DNA from 4 places in the uncultured Rossellomorea sp. genome. Region 4 is predicted to be linked to each of the others. Evidence: riboswitches for the same ligand, from Rfam matches in the RefSeq annotation. Region 4 holds a riboswitch; each other region holds the start of a gene.
The links. Region 4 has a riboswitch for S-adenosylmethionine ahead of Q1B03_RS15805 (sulfite exporter TauE/SafE family protein). Riboswitches for the same ligand answer to the same signal wherever they lie in the genome.
Positions count from the first base shown of each region.

Region 1: another riboswitch for S-adenosylmethionine. It lies ahead of metE (5-methyltetrahydropteroyltriglutamate--homocysteine S-methyltransferase); the one in region 4 lies ahead of Q1B03_RS15805 (sulfite exporter TauE/SafE family protein).
Region 2: another riboswitch for S-adenosylmethionine. It lies ahead of Q1B03_RS14820 (methionine ABC transporter ATP-binding protein); the one in region 4 lies ahead of Q1B03_RS15805 (sulfite exporter TauE/SafE family protein).
Region 3: another riboswitch for S-adenosylmethionine. It lies ahead of metK (methionine adenosyltransferase); the one in region 4 lies ahead of Q1B03_RS15805 (sulfite exporter TauE/SafE family protein).

Region 1 is NZ_CANKZT010000001.1:1,293,783-1,298,856, forward strand. Features, by position in the region: gene metE (5-methyltetrahydropteroyltriglutamate--homocysteine S-methyltransferase) at 278-2,578, opposite strand; cobalamin riboswitch at 2,731-2,916, opposite strand; SAM riboswitch class I at 2,986-3,096, opposite strand; gene Q1B03_RS06680 (hypothetical protein) at 3,194-3,391, opposite strand; gene thiC (phosphomethylpyrimidine synthase ThiC) at 3,369-5,074, opposite strand, start outside.
Region 2 is NZ_CANKZT010000004.1:40,636-45,709, reverse strand. Features, by position in the region: gene Q1B03_RS14830 (MetQ/NlpA family ABC transporter substrate-binding protein) at 1-89, opposite strand, end outside; gene Q1B03_RS14825 (methionine ABC transporter permease) at 111-776, opposite strand; gene Q1B03_RS14820 (methionine ABC transporter ATP-binding protein) at 766-1,779, opposite strand; SAM riboswitch class I at 1,851-1,956, opposite strand; gene chbG (chitin disaccharide deacetylase) at 2,435-3,130, opposite strand; gene Q1B03_RS14810 (GntR family transcriptional regulator) at 3,151-3,876, opposite strand; gene Q1B03_RS14805 (6-phospho-beta-glucosidase) at 4,098-5,074, shown strand, end outside.
Region 3 is NZ_CANKZT010000001.1:1,286,290-1,291,363, reverse strand. Features, by position in the region: gene pckA (phosphoenolpyruvate carboxykinase (ATP)) at 1-1,119, opposite strand, end outside; SAM riboswitch class I at 1,449-1,592, shown strand; gene metK (methionine adenosyltransferase) at 1,804-3,006, shown strand; gene Q1B03_RS06645 (gamma carbonic anhydrase family protein) at 3,244-3,759, opposite strand; gene Q1B03_RS06640 (alpha/beta fold hydrolase) at 3,845-4,648, shown strand; gene Q1B03_RS06635 (tetraprenyl-beta-curcumene synthase family protein) at 4,663-5,074, shown strand, end outside.
Region 4 is NZ_CANKZT010000004.1:264,604-269,677, reverse strand. Features, by position in the region: gene Q1B03_RS15805 (sulfite exporter TauE/SafE family protein) at 117-1,034, opposite strand; SAM riboswitch class I at 1,209-1,312, opposite strand; gene Q1B03_RS15800 (hypothetical protein) at 1,552-1,737, shown strand; gene Q1B03_RS15795 (ABC transporter ATP-binding protein) at 1,794-3,533, opposite strand; gene Q1B03_RS15790 (ABC transporter permease) at 3,713-5,074, shown strand, end outside.

The sequences.
Region 1 (5,074 bases), on a different contig from region 4:
ATCATTTCTTTAGCCTGCCATTCTAAAGCGGTTTTTAATGTAACCCTCCCTTTTGGGAACTCATCAATCCCCTTATCACTCACCAAATATAGGATAGTGCGATTTGGCTGATGTTCATTAAATACTTGAATGATTCTTCCTATGGCTATGTATGGCATTTTCTTTCTCTCCTTATGAGCAGGACGCACTTCCTTTCACCTGCGCCCTGCGTTTTGTAAAGGTGGATCACACGAGCGTACAGCTACACTCGATCATATTTCTCTTCGTTCTCCGTCTATTATCTTTCATTTTTAAGAAGCACTTCTTCACGCACTTGTTCCGCAGCTTCCACCATGGTTTTAAGAGCTAAGACCGTCTCATCGATCCCACGTGTTTTCAAACCACAATCCGGGTTGACCCAGAATAAATGGGGATCCAGCACTTCCAGAGCCCGATGTATATTGCGGATTAATTCTTCACGTTTCGGCACCCGTGGACTATGAATGTCATATACCCCGAGACCAATCCCTTTGTCATACGTATAATCTTCAAAAACATGGATCAACTCCCCATGACTTCTTGATGTTTCAATCGAGATGACATCAGCATCCAGATCACTGATGGCATCTATAATATCTTCAAAATCCGAATAGCACATATGTGTGTGGACCTGGGTTTGCTTCTGTACAGATGAAGTGGCCAATCTGAAGGCATAAACGGCAGCCTTTAGATATTCCTCCCAATTTTCACTCTTTAAAGGCAGACCTTCCCTAAGTGCCGGCTCATCGACTTGTATCATGCGAATCCCATGGGCTTCTAATTCCTCTATCTCTTTTTGGAGAGAAAGTGCGATTTGATTCGATACTTCATATCGTGATATATCATTCCGAATAAATGACCAATTTAGAATCGTGATCGGGCCCGTTAACATCCCTTTAACCGGTTTATCGGTTAATGATTGGGCATATACGGTTTCTTTAACCGTCATCGGTTCTTTAAAATTCACATCACCGTAAATGAGTGGTGGCTTCACACATCTGGAACCGTATGATTGTACCCATCCAAACTTCGTAAATTGAAAACCATCTAATTTCTCACCAAAGAATTCAACCATATCAGTCCGCTCGAATTCCCCATGTACAAACACATCAAGACCTATTTGTTCCTGAATTTCAATCCAGCGTTTTATTTCCGCATGAATATATTGTTGATACTCCCCATCAGAAAGTTCTCCCTTCCTCCATTTCAACCTTTGCCTTCTTACTTCCTGGGTTTGAGGAAAACTTCCTATTGTAGTGGTAGGTAGAAAAGGTAATGAAAAGTACTTCGCCTGTTCCAGTTTACGAATATGGAAAGGATCCTTTCTCCCTACATTATCGGGTTGCAATTCCTCAACCTCTTCCTGCACCTCCCTATTATTGCGCAGGGGTGATTCGTTTAAATTCTTAATCGCCGTTACACTTTGAGCAATCTCATCTTCTATTGTCTCGACTCCCTCACGAATCCCCTTCGTTAAAATTGTGATTTCATGTAATTTCTCATCAGCAAATGATAGAGCGTCAATGAGAGGTGTATCAATTGCTTCTTCATTCTGCAAGGTTACAGGTACATGAAGTAAACTGCATGATGGTTGTATGATCAAGCGATCACTCGGAACATACCCTGCAATGAACGATAGAAGCGAATGGGTATCAGCAAGATTACTTCTCCAAATATTCCTGCCATCAAGAATGCCGGCAGCCAGGAATTTATCTTTAGGAAAACCAAATCTTTTCAGCGCCGCCAAATTCTTACCACGATCATGCATAAAATCTATCCCTATGCCGTCCACTGGGAGTGCTAACACCCGCTGGTACCTTTCCAAACTATCATAATAGGTTTGGAGGATGATCTTTAACCCGGGGCAGGATTCTTTAAGTGTTTGATAGACTTCTTTAAATTGATCCATCTCTTCATCCCCGATGGATGTGCACAAGATCGGTTCATCCATTTGTACCCACTCTACACCCTCTTCCTGTAAATCACGCAATACTTCAGCATAAAGAGGGACAAATTGATCAACGATGGTTTTATAGTCCCCGTTATCATACCCTTTGGACAATTTCACAAATGTGAACGGACCTAAGATAACCGGTTTTCCTTCTATACCCAGTTTTTCTTTTGCCTCCCTAAAAAAATGGAGGGGACGATTTTCCACCAACCGGGGAACGATCCCATCAAGTTCAGGGACGAGATAGTGATAGTTGGTGTTAAACCATTTTGTCATTTCCAGTGCCACCGCGTCCTTTGATCCTCTGGCCATTTCAAAATACGTTTCAAGAGAGACCTTACCCCCACCATAATGAAACCTCTTAGGAACCAAGCCGAACATGACGGCTGTATCAAGCACATGATCATATGAGCTGAAATCTCCAACCGGAATCAAATCAATTCCCTGATCCAGTTGCTTCTTCAAATGGTTGACTCGTATTTCCTCCATTTGTTCTAAGAAGGAATCCTTTTCAATCTTCCCTGCCCAAAATTGTTCCAGCGTCTTTTTCCATTCACGCTTTTCACCGATTCTTGGATATCCTAAATTTGAACTGATCACCTTACTCATTCAATCCTCACTCCTTATACTTGATATGGTTGTCATCAACAAAAAAATCTCCCTTTCAAATGAAAGAGAGATTCATACGCATCACTAACTTGAGTTGAGACAATCTTGTATTCTCAACACGTATTCCTCACCCCTCTCTATATCCACGTAGAGCATAAGCGCATACAACAGGCAGGTCTCCTGACTTAGGTTCACAGCTTCTTATCCCTTCCCATTTCAACAGAAATAGTGGTTGAATGATAAGTCGCTCCCCATTACAGTGGCGGGACCGTGCCGGATTTTCACCGGTCTTCCCTTTTAGCTGAGCATGACTCAGCACCTATTGCATTTGTCTATTTAATTTTTCTTTCATAAAAACGAAAAGCCCTCTCTTGCGAAAGAGAGGGCTTCATGTTTATGAGAATCCTCTCTTATTTTCCAAAGCAAAGTGCTTTGCAGGAATTAGCACCTTTTCAACACATCGGTTGAATGGTTGCCGGGTTTCACAGGGCCAGTCCCTCCACCACTCTCAATAAGAGTTACAAATATATTCATTTACTATTCCGAAATTTGTAATAATCGTAGCACGGTACATATAAGCTGTCAAAAGAAATTTAATTAATACCTTACACGTTTCTAATAATAGGTACTTTCTACATAATGACATTTGATACAAGATCTTGTTACATCCGTTTCATAAAAGACATGTCTGCAGTTTTCCTGAATGCTCTTCACTTCTTTTTCGAGTTGGATGACTCTCTGATTGAGCTTTACGATCTCATTCTTCAATTTCAGTACATGACAAGAAGGTTTATCGATAGATGTTTGATCCATTTTCCACAAACTCCTTCGATTTTTCTTTCAATCCTTTTTCTATTTCCTTATGAGCATCATTCATGCTAGTCTCCTTCATTCCCCTTATGTCATGTGATATTCTCATTGAACAAAATTTCGGGCCACACATTGAACAAAAATGGGCCGTTTTTGCCCCTTCTGCAGGAAGTGTTTCATCATGATACTCCCTTGCACGCTCCGGGTCCAGGGATAAATTAAATTGGTCATTCCATCTAAATTCAAATCGAGCCTTAGAAACGGCATTATCTCTGACTTGTGCCCCTGGATGGCCTTTCGCCAAATCCGCTGCATGTGCTGCGATTTTATAAGCAATGACACCTTCTCTCACATCATCTTTATTCGGTAATCCCAGATGCTCTTTCGGTGTTACATAGCACAGCATGGCTGTCCCAAACCAACCGATCATGGCAGCCCCTATGGCGGAAGTAATGTGATCATACCCCGGTGCAATATCTGTCGTTAATGGCCCCAAGGTATAAAAAGGAGCTTCATGACAGATTTCCATTTGCTTATCCACATTCTCTTTAATCATATGCATCGGTACATGACCAGGGCCTTCAATCATGACTTGTACATCATGCTTCCAAGCAATTTTGGTTAGCTCGCCTAATGTTTCAAGCTCGGCAAACTGTGCTTCATCATTCGCATCAGCAATTGATCCGGGTCTTAAACCATCTCCTAAGGAAACGGAGATATCATAGGCTTTTAAAATCTTACATATATCTTCAAAATGGGAATAAAGAAAGTTCTCTTTATGATGGGCAAGACACCATTGTGCCATGATTGAACCTCCACGGGAAACAATGCCTGTTGTACGATCAGCCGTCAGATGAATATACCTCAATAAAACACCTGCATGAATGGTGAAATAGTCAACACCCTGCTCCGCCTGTTCGATCAATGTATCCCTGTACACACCCCATGTAAGATTCTCAGCAATTCCGTTTACTTTTTCTAGTGCTTGATAGATCGGTACCGTACCAACAGGGACAGGGGAGTTTCGAATGATCCACTCCCTTGTTGTATGAATGTTTTTACCTGTTGATAAGTCCATTATGGTATCGGCACCCCAACGAGTTGCCCACGTCATTTTCTCCACTTCTTCTTCAACGGAAGATGATACAGAAGAGTTTCCGATATTCGCGTTTATTTTCACATGAAAGTGACGACCGATGATCATCGGTTCACATTCAGGATGATTGATATTGGCAGGAATGATGGCCCTGCCCTTTGCTACTTCTTCTCTTACAAATGAAGGATCAACATTTTCCCGGATAGCGATGAACTCCATTTCCGGTGTAATGATTCCTTTTTTTGCATAGTGCATTTGAGTCACATTACGACCCATTTTTGCCCGTATTGGGGTACGTTTGATAGTAGTGAACGCCTCTACGTGTGCATAAGGATCGTCTCCTTTATAGCCGTTATCTTCCGGTTCGATTTCACGTCCCGGGTAAGCGGCGACATCCTGACGTTCCAGGATCCACTCTGTGCGAACGGAAGGTAACCCTTTATGAATATCGACTTGGTAACGCTCATCTGTATAAGGTCCGCTTGTATCGTATACACGAACCGGTTCATTCTCTTCAACGCCCAAGGAAACATTCGTCCTACTCAGTTCTATTTCTCTCATCGGTACATTTATGTCTGGTCTTGATCCTC
Region 2 (5,074 bases), 220 kb from region 4:
TCCGCGCTTGAACTTGCTTCGTCCCCGCCGCAAGCTGCAAGAATGCTCATTGTTACCGCTAATGCTACGAATAAAATCCACTTTTTCACTTGTTGTTCCCCCTAAAGTAGTTATCGTTTATCGACTAATCGTGCAAACACATCACCCGTATACTGGATGAGCTGAACTAAACAAATTAAAATGACGACGGTCGTGATCATCACCGTGTTGTCATAACGGTAGTATCCGAAGCGGATCGCCAGGTCCCCGACTCCGCCTCCACCGACGATCCCAGCCATGGCGGAATAGGCGACTAAACTGATCGTTGTAATCGTGATTGCCTGAATCACCGCCGGTCGTGCTTCCGGTAACAGCACGTCCTTAATGATCATCCAAGGACTTGCCCCCACTGAAACCGAAGCTTCAATGACACCTTTATCAATCTCTCGCAATGACGTTTCTACCATTCTCGCAAAAAATGGAATTCCCGCAACAGAGAGTGATACGGATGCTGCCGTCGGTCCGATCGTGGTTCCGGTCAATAGTTTGGTTAATGGTAAGAGTGCTACTAATAGAATAATGAACGGAACCGACCGCACCATATTGACGACAAATCCAACGACCTTTTTAATCAAACTATTTTGTAAAAACAAGCCTTTGTCTGTTACAAAAAGAAGAATCCCAAGCGGTAATCCCACTAAAATCGCGACTCCAAGTGAAATCCCCACCATATAGACCGTTTCAAAAAAGGCTTTATTCAATTCTGGCAAAATCGCAGTCAATGAATCAGGCAGCATTCTCAAGCACCTCCAAGCTCTGCGTCTTCAGCGTGATGAATCGGATCGCTGCTTCGATTTCTTCATGGGAACCAATCAGCTCCATGATGAAAATCCCCAGTGGCACTTCCTGAATATATTCGATCTTGCCGTGCAGGATATTGCCTCGCACCTTGTATTTCTGGAACACTTCCGATACGACGCTTTCCTCTGCGATCGATCCTTTGAATTGGATTTTGATCAGTTTTCCTTTCCTTGATTCCACGAGGTGCGGCGGGAGTTCAAATTGAAGGATTGTTTCAATGAATTGCTTCGTTAAAGGCTGCTTAGGTTCTGCAAACAGGTCATAAACCGGCCCTTCCTCCACGATTTTCCCGTCCTGCATCACGGCCATCCGGTCGCATATCTCTTTCACCACTTCCATCTCGTGTGTGATGAGGACGATGGTCAAACCTAGTTCTTTATTAATCTTTTTCAATAGTTTCAAGATTGATTTCGTTGTATTCGGATCGAGTGCCGAGGTCGCTTCGTCGCAAAGTAAAACCGATGGGTTATTCGCAAGGGCTCTCGCAATCCCGACTCTTTGCTTTTGTCCTCCGCTGAGCTGGGCCGGGTACGCATCTGCTTTGTCCGATAGACCGACCATCTCAAGGAGCTCGACGACTCTGGGCTTGATTTTCGCTTTAGGTACACTAGCCGCTTTCAAGGCAAAAGCCAGATTGTCAAACACCGTTTTGGATTTGATCAAGTGAAAATGTTGAAAGATCATGCTCGTTTTTTGACGGGCGAGTCTTAATTGTTTGGACGTGAGTTTCGTGAAATCCTGTCCGTCAATGATGATTTCTCCTGATGTAGGGGTTTCTAATAAATTCAGGCAGCGAATGAGTGAACTCTTCCCCGCTCCACTGTATCCGACGATTCCAAAAATCTCACCCTTTTCGATTTTTACGGAAACGTTATCGACACCGACCACCGTTTGCTTTTTTGTACTGTAGGTTTTAACTAGATTTCGAATCTCGATCAATGTGCACACCCCTTTTTTCATCCAATAAAAAATGCCTCTTTCAACTGAAAGAAGCATCGCCTGTTTATCTCGACTTATCTCTCAGAATGAAATCATTCTGCAGGAATTGGCACCGTTCCAATACTGGAGGTTGCCGGACGTCGTAGGGCCTGATCCCTCGGTCACTCTGGATAATTGAAAGTATGTAATTTTCTAATTTTTTAATCTTATAGAGGATAATACTGGGTATGGGAATGGAAGTCAATAGGGAATTTTACAGTTGTTTTTATGTAAGCGTTATCTTTATTGTTGTACTAGGGAAGGTTTTTTTGTGTTGTTGGACTAGGGTTTGATCTTGGGGTGGAATATATCCACTTTTTTACAGTTAATAATATATTCCTAAAGTTGATAATAAAAGGGGGAATGTCGATAATAAAACTCCTCGCACCCTATCAATCCATGTATCTCACATCGATTTCAGTTAATATCCTGCCTTTACACCATCTCAAAGACTCAAAAACCATACATATTATCCAAAAACATTCCTTTCCACCTCCAATTGGGACTAACCTCCATTACCAATACAAAAAGGCACTACCTTCAATAGCAGCACCCCGATCATTTGTCATAACAACTCACTACAAATATTCTAATCTCTCAAACAACCAAACGAAAACTAAAACGTCCACTCCTTAATCACTGTCAACACATCCAACTCCCTCAACCGCTGCTCACAATAAGAAGAATTCATCTTCAAATAGGAATCAACATAAGCCGGATGACACATAATCTCAAGCGTCTCACCTCCATCCCTGCTGTCCAAAATCCTCTTCAATCCTTCAACCGACACTCCGTCCCCATAAAAGTCCATCGAGAACCGATCGGTTAACACATCCATTTCGCCACCCTTATCACCAAAAACATTCCGGACCGGTACCCCAAAGCGCTCTGACAATCTCTTCACCACCGGGATCAGTGGTCGAAAGCTATGAACATGATGATGACTGTCAATATGAGAAAGGGGCAGACCGAATGATAGAAATTTATCCACCTGAGCCTCCCACTCCATTTCAACCTCATCCACATTGATTTCTTTTTCTTCAAAAATCCTGCTGGTGTAACGGAAAAAGCCTCTTTCATCCTGTAGTGATGGTACCCCGGCCGAAACCGGTCTCCCGCATGTCAGTGTTAAATGGATCCCAACCTCTAATTCAGGAAAAACCTTCGCCAATTCCAACGCATGCAGAGTCCCGGGCATATTGACAAGCATCGTTGTTGAGTTGACAATTCCAAACCGGTGACTATCAACGATGCCATAGTTCACTCCCCGGCATAAACCAAAGTCATCTGCATTGACGATCACGTTCCTCATAATCCCCCATCCCCTTTTTTCTAATAGGTTCTTTCTACAAGAAAGCTCGCTTTATCTCCTCTGAAGATCGCTTTGGAAAATTCGATCACGGATCCATCCTCTACATAAGCTGTCGTTTCGATCATAAAGCAAGGTGTCCCCTCTGGTACCTCAAGCTTCCCTGCCACTCGCTCATCTGCTAAAAATAGCTCGATGGTTTCGATGGTTTTTTTAATTTTTATCTCAAACTGTGTTTCCAGGAGCTTGTAAAGAGATCTTTCACATTCGTCTTTATCAAGGCCTGGCGTCTTGTACCAGGGCAGATAGGCCACCTCATATTGCAGGGGCAGCCCGTCTGAATATCGGATCCTCTCTAACCGATTGACGGGATCTCCATTCTTCAATTCCAACGCTTTTTCCACTGTGGATTCTGCCGGGATGACATTCATGCTCAGTACCTTGATCTTAGGTTTCTTACCTTGTAATCGCAGTTGCTCTGTGTAGTTGTCGATCGTCGAGGACAGGATTTGACTGACTTTCTCTTCTGCGACAAAGGTTCCTCTTCCTTGCTCGCGATACACGTAACCTTCAAGTGTCAGCTGCTGGAGCGCCGTCCGGATCGTCGTACGGCTGACATTAAACTTTTCGCAAAACTCCGCCTCTGTCGGCAGTTTTGTATTCGGCGCATATTCTTTATTTTTAATCATGTGGATGATTTCTTCTTTTACATGCGAATGCAGGGCCTTTGCTTCTTGTGTCTCTTTCATTCTGTTTCTCCCTTCCACTTTCTTCCTATATTTGTTATAACACATCCACGTGCAATTCTCTATTCCTAATCATTTTATCATAAAAATAATTTGTTATTACAATTAAATAAAAAATAGTCATAAAATTTATATTTGTCATTACAATATATAGACGAGTGAAAATTTGTATGATACATTATAGAAAATAGAAATCGCTTTCAAAATGAAGGGAGCTCGACAGAATGTCATTAAAGGTGGTCATAATCGGAGGCGGATCAAGCTATACACCAGAAATTATCGAGGGGTTCATCCACCGATACAAATCTTTTCCTGTCACGGACATAACGCTTGTAGACATCGAAGCAGGGAAAGAGAAGCTTGAGATTATCGGGCAATTTGCTCGTCGAATGATCCAAAAAGCAGGTGTGCCGATTGAATTGGAATGGACCCTTAACCGCAGGGATGCCTTAATTGGCGCTGACTTTGTGACAACACAAATCAGGGTGGGCGGCCTCTCAGCCAGGGAAAAAGATGAACGGATACCGTTAAGTCATGGTGTCATCGGTCAGGAAACCAATGGAGCAGGCGGTATATTCAAGGCCTTGCGCACCATTCCGGTCCTAATGGAAATTTGTCATGACATCCAACAGATTTGTCCCCATGCATGGCTTATTAACTTTACCAACCCGGCAGGCATTGTTACGGAAGCCCTGCTTAAATACAGTACACATCATAAAGTCATCGGGGTGTGCAATATTCCTTTCAACATGAAAAACAGCGTCGCCGAGATGATGAATTGTTCTGCAAATGAAGTACAAATCGAGTTTGTAGGGATGAATCATTTTGTGTTTGGAAAAAAGGTTTGGGTCAAAGGTCAGGATGTCACCGATCAGGTTCTGCAAAAACTGATCCATCAAGAAGTGGATTACTCACCGGCCAACATCGTCTCACTCGGATGGTCGAAGGAATTTTTACAAGCTCTCGGGATGCTTCCCAATCCTTATCATCAATACTACTTCCAACGGGACTCTGTGTTGGAAAAGGACCTTCAAGCTTATAGAGAAAACGGTACACGGGCAGAGGTTGTTCGAAAAGTTGAAAAAGAACTTTTCATACAATATATGAAAGAGGAGTTAAATGAAAAACCAAAAGAACTGGAAAATCGAGGAGGTGCCTACTACAGTGATGCTGCCTGCAGCCTCATGGCGAGCATTTACAA
Region 3 (5,074 bases), on a different contig from region 4:
TGTATATCCACTTAAGAAGTGGTACATTGCTTGTTCTTTCGTCAGTTTGCTGATTGGAGGTAATACCCCGAATGCATCTGCCGTTAAGAATACGATTGTATTTGGATGTCCTGCAACACTTGGTTCAACGATGTTTTCCATCGCTTGAAGAGGGTATGCAGCACGAGTGTTTTCAGTTAATGTGTTATCCTCATAATCCGGGATGCGGGAATTGTCATCAAGGACAACATTTTCAAGGACAGAACCGAAACGGATGGCATCGAAGATTTGTGGCTCTTTCTCACGTGTCAGACCGATACATTTAGCGTAGCAGCCGCCTTCGATATTGAAAACACCGTTTGGAGACCAACCGTGTTCATCATCGCCGATCAAACGGCGGTTAGGGTCTGCGGATAAAGTCGTTTTTCCAGTTCCGGATAAACCGAAGAACAATGCCACATCGCCTTCGCGTCCCACGTTTGAAGAGCAGTGCATGGAAAGGATATCGGATTCAGGAAGCACGTAGTTTATGACAGAGAAAATCGATTTTTTCATTTCACCTGCATACTCAGTACCACCAATCAGGACAATTCTTCTTTCGAATGATACAATGATAAATGTTTCAGAATGAGTTCCGTCAACTTCGGGATCCGCCTTGAAGTTCGGAGCAGAAACGATTGTGAATTCTGATTGGTGACCCTTTAGCTCTTCTTCTGTCGGGCGAATGAATAATTGATGAGCGAAAAGATTATGCCAAGCAAATTCGTTGATAACCTGAATCGGCAGTCTATGTTTTGGGTCTGCACCTGCGAACCCTTGGAATGAGAACACTTCTTCTTTTTCTTTTAAGTAATTGATCACTTTTGTATATAGTTTATCGAATGATTCTGAAGAGATGGGTTGATTGACAGAACCCCACTCAATCTTATCCTTCGTGGATGGTTCTTCAACAATAAATTTATCCTTAGGAGAGCGTCCTGTGTATTTACCAGTTTCTGCTCTGACTGCACCTGATGATGTTAAAACGCCTTCATTGCGTTGAAGGACTTTTTCAACTAGTTGGGAAACAGATAATTGTTCCTGAATATTTTGACCGTTAAGTAATTCTGTTAATTCATTAGACATGCTCACTGAATTCATTAGAACCCTTCCTTTATATAAATTTATTTAATGGCATCGCTTACTTCACAAAAATAGTATAACACAATCAAGCTATTAGTCTATACTATTTATTTAATTTTATAATGTGTCTTCATTTTGTCACATTTTTCGTCCAAATACAGCTTGTTTCTTCTTATATATATGAAGAAAAAATCTAAATGTTTAGCCTCATTACCCCATTAGGTTATTTTAATGAAGAAAAATAGGTTGAAGTCATAAAAAGAGGCTAAAAGATTGGTTAAACCTGTCACTCGAAAAAAAGTTGACACCTCTAGTCCTAAACGTTATCATTGTTCCTTGAACGGATACTCTTATCCTGAGCTGGTGGAGGGAGCAGACCCTATGAAACCCAGCAACCTGCTAAATAGTGAATGGATCTTATACTTTGAAACGATCCGATTAAGCGAAGGTGCTAAACTGAGGCAAGGTCTATGAACCTTGAACGATAAGAGAGAAAAGGCGCGGCTATGATCTGAAACCTTTCCTCTATTGCTTTAATCATGAGGAAGGGTTTTTTCTGTTTATAGAGGATCAAATGCACATAATTCATGATTTTTTTATAAAAAAACCATGTTTACTTCATACTACTTAGGGAATGAGTACCGTATCTGTTTAATGTTTTGTTAGATCAAAGTCTAACAAATAGCTTAAGGAGGAACCTTGATGTCAACTAAACGTCGTCTGTTTACATCTGAGTCCGTAACCGAAGGACATCCAGATAAAATTTGTGACCAAATTTCTGATTCAATTCTTGATGCAATTCTTACCAATGACCCTAATGCTCGTGTAGCATGTGAAACGTCTGTTACAACGGGTCTTGTACTTGTTGCAGGTGAAATTACAACTAGTACGTATGTCGATATTCCGAAAATCGTTCGCGAAACAATCCGTGAAATTGGCTACACTCGTGCGAAATACGGCTTTGACGCTGAAACATGTGCAGTATTGACATCCATCGATGAGCAATCTGCTGATATCGCTCAAGGGGTAGACCAGGCACTTGAAGCCCGTGAAGGACAAATGACGGATGAGGAGATCGATGCAATCGGAGCAGGTGACCAAGGGTTAATGTTTGGATTCGCTTGTAATGAAACGAAAGAGCTTATGCCTCTTCCCATTTCCCTTGCTCACAAAATTTCCCGTCGCTTAACGGAAGTTCGTAAAGAAGAAATTCTTCCTTACTTACGTCCTGATGGAAAAACGCAAGTAACAGTTGAATATGATGAAAACGACAAGCCGGTTCGAATCGACACGATCGTTATCTCTACTCAACATCACCCTGAAGTAACGCTTGAGCAAATCCAGCGTAACTTGAAGGAATATGTCATCGATCCGGTTGTACCGAAAGAACTGATCGATGAGCAAACAAAATATTTCATCAACCCGACAGGTCGTTTCGTTATCGGTGGACCACAAGGTGATGCAGGTTTAACAGGACGTAAAATCATCGTTGACACATACGGCGGATATGCTCGTCATGGTGGCGGTGCATTCTCTGGTAAGGATGCAACGAAAGTGGACCGTTCAGCGGCATATGCAGCACGTTTCGTAGCGAAGAACATTGTAGCAGCTGGTTTAGCTGAAAAATGTGAAGTTCAATTAGCGTATGCAATCGGTGTTGCTCAACCGGTATCTATTTCAATCGACACATTCGGAACGGGTAAAGTATCAGAAGACGTATTGATTGATGTTGTCCGCAACAACTTTGACCTTCGTCCTGCTGGCATCATCAAAATGCTGGACCTTCGTCGTCCGATCTACAAGCAAACAGCTGCTTACGGACACTTCGGCCGTAACGATATTGATCTTCCTTGGGAGCGTACAAACAAAGCTGAAGCATTAAAAGCAGAAGCGTTAGGCGAATAAGATAAGATCAAAGAGACCAACACTTTATGGGTGTTGGTCTCTTTTTGATGAGTGGCATTTCTAATTGATTCGGCGAAATTTATTAGTTTGTGTCACATGGCAGACATATCCCGATACTGGCAGATATATTTCTAAAACGGCAGATAAAACCTGTTCGAGGAAACAATCACACGTGTTACACCTGAAAATATTACATGAGTAATCTAATGAAGGATGGGGTATCCCAAGTATAAGAAGTTAAAATGGTTTGATGCTTTTATAATATTGTCCTTTTTCAGCGTATTCTCTGGAAATGCGCTTCATTTCGCTAATATCATGTTCGTTTAGCTCTCTCACTACTTTTGCTGGCCTGCCGAATGCCAGCGTATTAGGAGGAATGACTTTCCCTTGAGGAACAAGGCTTCCTGCTCCAATAAAAGCTCCTTCACCAATTTCAGCATTATCGAGAATAATGGATCCCATACCGATTAACGCTTTCTTTCGAATTTTGCAGCTATGTAGAATCACTCCATGGCCGACGGTTACTTCATCTTCAAGAATAAGAGGGTTATTTGGACTCTGATGGAGAATGGAATTATCCTGTATATTTACTTTATTACCGATTTTCGTTGGAGCGACATCCCCTCTGATGACGGTGTTAAACCAAATACTGGACTCTTCCCCGATCTCGACATCCCCGGAGATGGTCACATAATCGGCAATGTAAGCTGAGTGAGAGATGACTGGTTTTTTATCATGATACGGATAGAGCATTTTTTACTACCCCTTTCAATAATATTTACTATAATAAATGGTAGCAGAATTCAATCAATTAGAGAACTATAAAGGAGGGATTGCCATGTGGAAATGGGAAACAGATCAAGAAGCAAAGGCAGTCATCGTCATCATTCATGGAGCAATGGAACATCATGGCAGGTACGGTTGGCTCATTGAAATGTGGCGTGCAGCAGGCTATCATGTCATAATGGGGGATTTACCGGGGCAGGGTATGACCTCAAGAAGTAAAAGAGGACATATTGATTCCTTTGATGAATATATAGTGGAAGTGAAAGATTGGGTACAGGCAGCATATCAATTTGAATTACCAGTATTTATGATAGGTCATAGTATGGGGGGGCTTGTTGCGGTGCGTATGCTTCAGGAATCCCATGTGAACCTGGCAGGTGTGATCTTGTCCTCACCTTGTTTAGGCTTGGTCACGACCCCTTCAAAACCGATCGAGCTCTTGTCCCACGGTTTGAATAAGATCGCTCCCATGGTGAAGTTTCCATCCGGGTTAACGATCGATATGGCAACAAGAAATGCAGACGTACGTGAAATTGACAGCAACGATTCACTCTATATCACCAAGGTGTCCGTCCGCTGGTACAGGGAGCTCGCCCATGCGATCAAACTGGCTTTTATAAACCTGGAAAAAATGCCTGACGTTCCACTGCTCGTGTTGCAGGCTGGTGATGACAAAATCGTCGATAAAAAAGCAGTGAAAAAATGGTTCAACGAACTGTCTTTATCTGAAATGCATTACAAAGAATGGCCGAAGTGCTATCATGAAATCTATAATGAACCAGAACGAGAAGATATATTTGAGTACTCCAAAATTTTCATTGAAAGTCGTTTGAAAGCGCTAGGATACATTTTGTAAAAGAGGTGGTAAAGGTGTCCATTCCAAGTGATCCCTTTTCGTTAATGACAAGAGTATACCGAAATGTTTTTCCGATTGTTCATAAAGAGTTAGATGAGTGGAAGAGGCGTGCAGAAGCGATCCCCAATCAGGAATTGAGAAGCCAGGCCCTTGCCAGTATAGAGCATAAAACGTTTCACTGTGAAGGTGGATCGATTCTTTCCCTGCTGGCACTGGACAGAAAAGAAGAAACGATTCGATTCATCGTCGCCTATCAAACGATAAGCGATTATTTGGATAATCTGTGTGATCGAAGCGTTTCCCTGGACCCCGACGATTTTGCCCTCCTTCATCAATCCATGAAGCACGCCCTGACGGTGGGCGCTGTCCCTGTCAATTACTATTCTTTAAGGGCGGATCAGGATGACGGGGGGTATCTGAGGGATC
Region 4 (5,074 bases):
TTTGCGGATCTCCATATCTGATTGGTGGAGTTTGATCAATTCATTGATTAAGAACCGCCTTCTTCCCCTTACAGATTCCCGCAAATGTTTGGACATCTCCGCCCCTCCATTAAATATTAATGAGAAAGAGTAGCCTGGTCATGGTCTTGGTGGAGACCTTGTTTTTTTCCATTCTTCACCAGACTATAGATGATTCCGGATATCCAGCCTAAAACCACCAATACATATGCTGCTGTTGATAATCCAGGACTCACTTCTCCAGCTTTTAATAATGTGTTTAAGTTGGTCAATACAATGAATCCACCTACTAATACTCCCAGCAAATAAGGTTGCAGGATCCGAACCAGCCATGCAGCAAGGGGAGCAGCAAGTACGCCACCAATGACAAAGGCACTTACCCAGAACCAGTTGAATTGTTCCCAGCCGAGAAAGATGACGAATCCTAAAGTGGCAGCTATCGTGACGACAAACTCACTTGTATCAACGGTCCCGACTACTTCTCTTGGTGTTGCATTCTTGTTTGCCAATAATACCGGTGTATTGATCGGCCCCCATCCCCCGCCTCCGATTGCATCAAAGAATCCAGCAACGGCACCCAAAGGAAAGAGGAATCGCTTTTTGGTCAGGATTGTCTTTTTGCCAACTTCTTGTCTCCTTGAGCCTGATTGTGAGAAAAATAGAAATCGAATGAAAATATATATACCTAAAATCAATAGAAAAGTAGAAATATATGGCTTGATCAATCCCCCTGGAATATTACTGAGAAATGCTGCACCAATAAAGGCACTTATGGCACCCGGGATTAATAACAACACCGCCATTCGTTTATTGACATTCCCAAATTTAAAATGTGATATTCCTGAAGCTGCCGTTGTCGCAATTTCAGACATATGAATGGAGGCTGAAGCGACAGCAGGGGCAACTCCGTAAGCTAATAAAAGTGAAGATGATGTTAAACCAAACGCCATACCCAGTGATCCATCCACTAACTGTGCAAAGAAACCTACAAGTGCAAAGATGATTAATTTTCTCATTTCGTTCCCTCTTTCTGATCTATTATTTATATTGGAATACTCGGAATTAAACCTAAAAAAAAGGCACTAAACCTGTATTAGGTTTAGAGCCTTTGGTTTTCCAATCAGCTCAAGCATTATTCCATTAAAAAACCTCTCCCAATAAGGAGAGGAATGGTTGATTCATTCAGCTCTTCCTTATCTTCCAGGCAATTTGCCTGCTGGACTTAGCACCTTCAATACATAGAGGTTGCTGCGGGATCATCAGACCAGTTTCTTCCCCCGGCTCTTCATAAGGATATGTTAAAACATAATTTATCTTAATATTCTTTCAATGTCAACACCTTTTCAAGCATTATATGCGTGTCAGACAAAATAATTCCTACTTGACAGGTAAACTTTATCTGAATTAAGATAAATTAAATCCCTTCCATATCCCCTATGCTCATTGGAAAACCAAAGGCACCCCACAATGCCTATGGTTTATTTTTTTGCTCTGTTTTCTAAATCATCTTGATTTTTTTGAAGGAGGAAGATCATGATTTCCAATCTGAACCAACTCAATCAAAGAAAAGTAATTCTTCATATTCTCGAAGCTGCCTTGCCAGAAATAAAAAAGGACCTGCACCGATTATCTCATTCACAACTTCTGGAGTATTACGAAAAAGAAATTCATACCCAACATCCACATTGTGGACTTCAATCGATCCACTTTCAATCATAACGACTCACATAAAAGAAAGCTCAGCCATCCTCTTGGCTGAGCTTTCTTTATGAGCCTTATACACTTACTTTCACCGGAGTGGCAACCCAATGACCTTTTGAGACTTCTACCAGCTCGGAATTCTCTAACTGATATTTGTCTTCATCCGTTTGCTCCTCTAGTAAGACACGTTCTTTTTGCTTCTCGATCTTTGGATCGGGGATTGGGATGGCAGAAAGCAATGATTTGGTGTACGGGTGCTTAGGATTGGAGTATAACTCTTCGCTGTCAGCCAGCTCTACAATTTTTCCTGCGTACATTACAGCAACCCGGTCACTAATATGCTTGACCATTGAGAGATCATGGGCAATAAATAAATAGGTAAGTCCGAGGCGTTGCTGCAGATCCTCTAATAGGTCTACAATTTGCGATTGAATCGAAACATCGAGAGCTGATAACGGCTCATCGCATACGATGAATTTCGGCTCTACGGCTAATGCACGGGCGATTCCGATCCTCTGCCTTTGTCCCCCAGAGAATTCATGTGGATAACGCTTTGCATGGGAGGCACTCAGTCCTACCATTTCCAATAGTTCCTCTACCCGATCTTTCCGTTCCTTCTTAGTCTTATAAAGACCGTGGATATCCAGCGCATGGCCAATAATATCAAGTACTTTGAATCTTGGATTAAGGGAAGCATATGGATCCTGAAAGATCATTTGCATATGGCGGCGCATCGCCTTCATTTCTCTTTTATTCATTCTGTTCACGGACATTCCTTGATAATAGACGTCACCTGCAGTAGGTTCATGAAGGCGAAGAATCGCTCTCCCCGTTGTGGATTTTCCAGAGCCTGATTCTCCTACAAGACCAAGAGTCTCCCCTTCCAGAATAAAGAAAGAGATATCATCCACTGCTTTAAGACGATTTCCTTTCCCCAGATCAAAGTGCTGTTGAAGAGACTTCACTTCAAGCAAGGGTCTTTCGCTCCTTGCTTGAAGTGGTGTCGGCTTCTTCTTTTTTTCTTCGTCGAGACGTGGCAAGGCATTCAGGAGCTTTAATGTATACGGATGTTTGGGCATTTCAAAAATCTCTTCAGTGGTTCCGGATTCCACAATCTCGCCTTCCTTCATCACTATCACCCGATCACACATTCCTGCCACCACACCAAGATCATGGGTGATCAAAATGATGGATGTACCGAAACGTTCCTGCATGTGCTTCATAACGTTGAGGATCTGCTTTTGTATCGTAACGTCCAAGGCGGTTGTTGGTTCATCGGCGATTAACAAGGTTGGCCGGCATGCGAGGGCGATGGCAATCATGACTCTCTGTCTCATACCACCGGAAAATTCGTGGGGATACTGATTATAACGCTCTGCACTATTGCGGATTCCCACTAATTTCAAAATTCCAATGGCTTCGGTTTTCGCTTCACTGCTGGACAAACCCTGATGCTTCATCAAGCTTTCGGCAATTTGTTTGCCAATTCGAATCGTCGGGTTCAAAGAGGTCATTGGATCCTGAAAGATCATCCCGATATCCCTACCGCGAATGCACTGCATCTCTTTTTCTGACTTGTCGGCTATGTTTTCACCCATAAAGAGAATTTCACCATGTTTTACATAAGAAGGCGGTGTGGGAAGAAGCCTCATGATGGACCGGGCCGTCACACTTTTCCCACTGCCTGACTCTCCAACGATTCCAAGGGTTTCCCCCTGTTTCACATCAAAGCTGATACCTCGAACGGCTTCAAATTCATCATCCATTGTTTGAAAGGATACTCGTAAGTTGGTTACTCTTAAAATTTCTTCCATCATTTCCACCTTCCACGACAATATGTAAAATTTTTTAAAATTTACATTGATTTTTCATAAATGTGTATTTAAAATATACTAAACAGATCGGAATAATGCAATTTGAATTTTATAAAGGAGGTTTGCATGAACAAATGGAAACGGTTAAAGCCACAAGCACGGGTTCCCCAGCTACCACAATGGTATCTGACATGCTCCAGCGAACGTACATCAATATGCAGCGCCGGACCATTTACAGATACCTTATTCTGATCTTGGGCTTACCAGTCAATCTGGTCGTCTTTTTCTTTTACCTCTATAGAAAAAGGAAAGATCCATTCTTAACGCAATTAAATCAAACAAAAGCAGAACTCTATGAAGAGGGTCTAAAAGATAAACGGCAACGTTCATTTGTCGAAGAGCTTCTTCAAAAGAAAGAATTCTTCAATCAACATACGCCTCTTCCTAGGATTCAAAAAAAGGCCGAACGCTTAGCCGAAGTTTATCTTGAACAGACTGCCGTTGAAAGAACGGAAAAACAGCTCGCTCTACAAGGTTTACAGAAAGTAACATACGATGAAACCTTTCAATCTCTTATTTCCAGTCCTTATTTTCTGATCCTTTCCTTTTTACCAGGCTCACCTATGTATCTATTGCTATTCTTGTATAGCAATCATTACATCAAATACATATTCGAGCGCCTTGTCATGAGCATGTTTGTGATCATAGGGGTCGCATTTCTCGTCTTTACGATCCTTTATATTTCACCTTTTAACCCGGCGGCAAATATTCTCGGTGAAACCGCTACAAAAGATCAAATCGCGGCATTCAACCACATATACGGTTTGGATCAACCTTACCTCGTCCAGTTATGGAATACGATTAAAGGGATCGCAACCTTTGATCTTGGATCTTCATTCACAGGGAATGAAGAAGTATCCTCCAGTATTGCGAGGAAATTTCCGATCACCCTTACGCTTGCTGTGATTTCTCTCTTGATGGCGATTGCAATCGCCATACCGATTGGGATCATATCTGCGACGAAAACAAGATCATTTTTTGATTATACGTTTATGTTCCTTGCCCTGATCGGCTTATCCATCCCGAATTTTTGGCAAGGATTGATTTTCATCCTGAACTTTTCAATTAAGTGGAAGTGGCTTCCTGCTACGTATAGTCCCAACAACTGGCTGTCGATCATCATGCCCGCTGTGGTTCTCGGAACTGCTCTTACGGCGGCCATCGCCAGGATGATGAGGTCATCCACACTCGAAGTGATTAATGAAGACTATATTACGACAGCAAGGTCAAAGGGCCTCAATGAGAGGCAGGTACTGTGGAAGCATGCAGTGAAAAACGCTATGATCCCGGTTATTACCGTGATTGGTCTGCTGTTCGGAGGTATGCTCGGTGGCGCAGCCGTCACAGAGAAGGTATTCAATATCAGTGGTCTCGGGAGTTATATCGTTGACAAACAGTTCATCCCGGACATCCCAAGTATTATGGGGGGCGTTGTATATATTGCGATTACAATCTCTCTCGTGAACCTACTGATTGATATT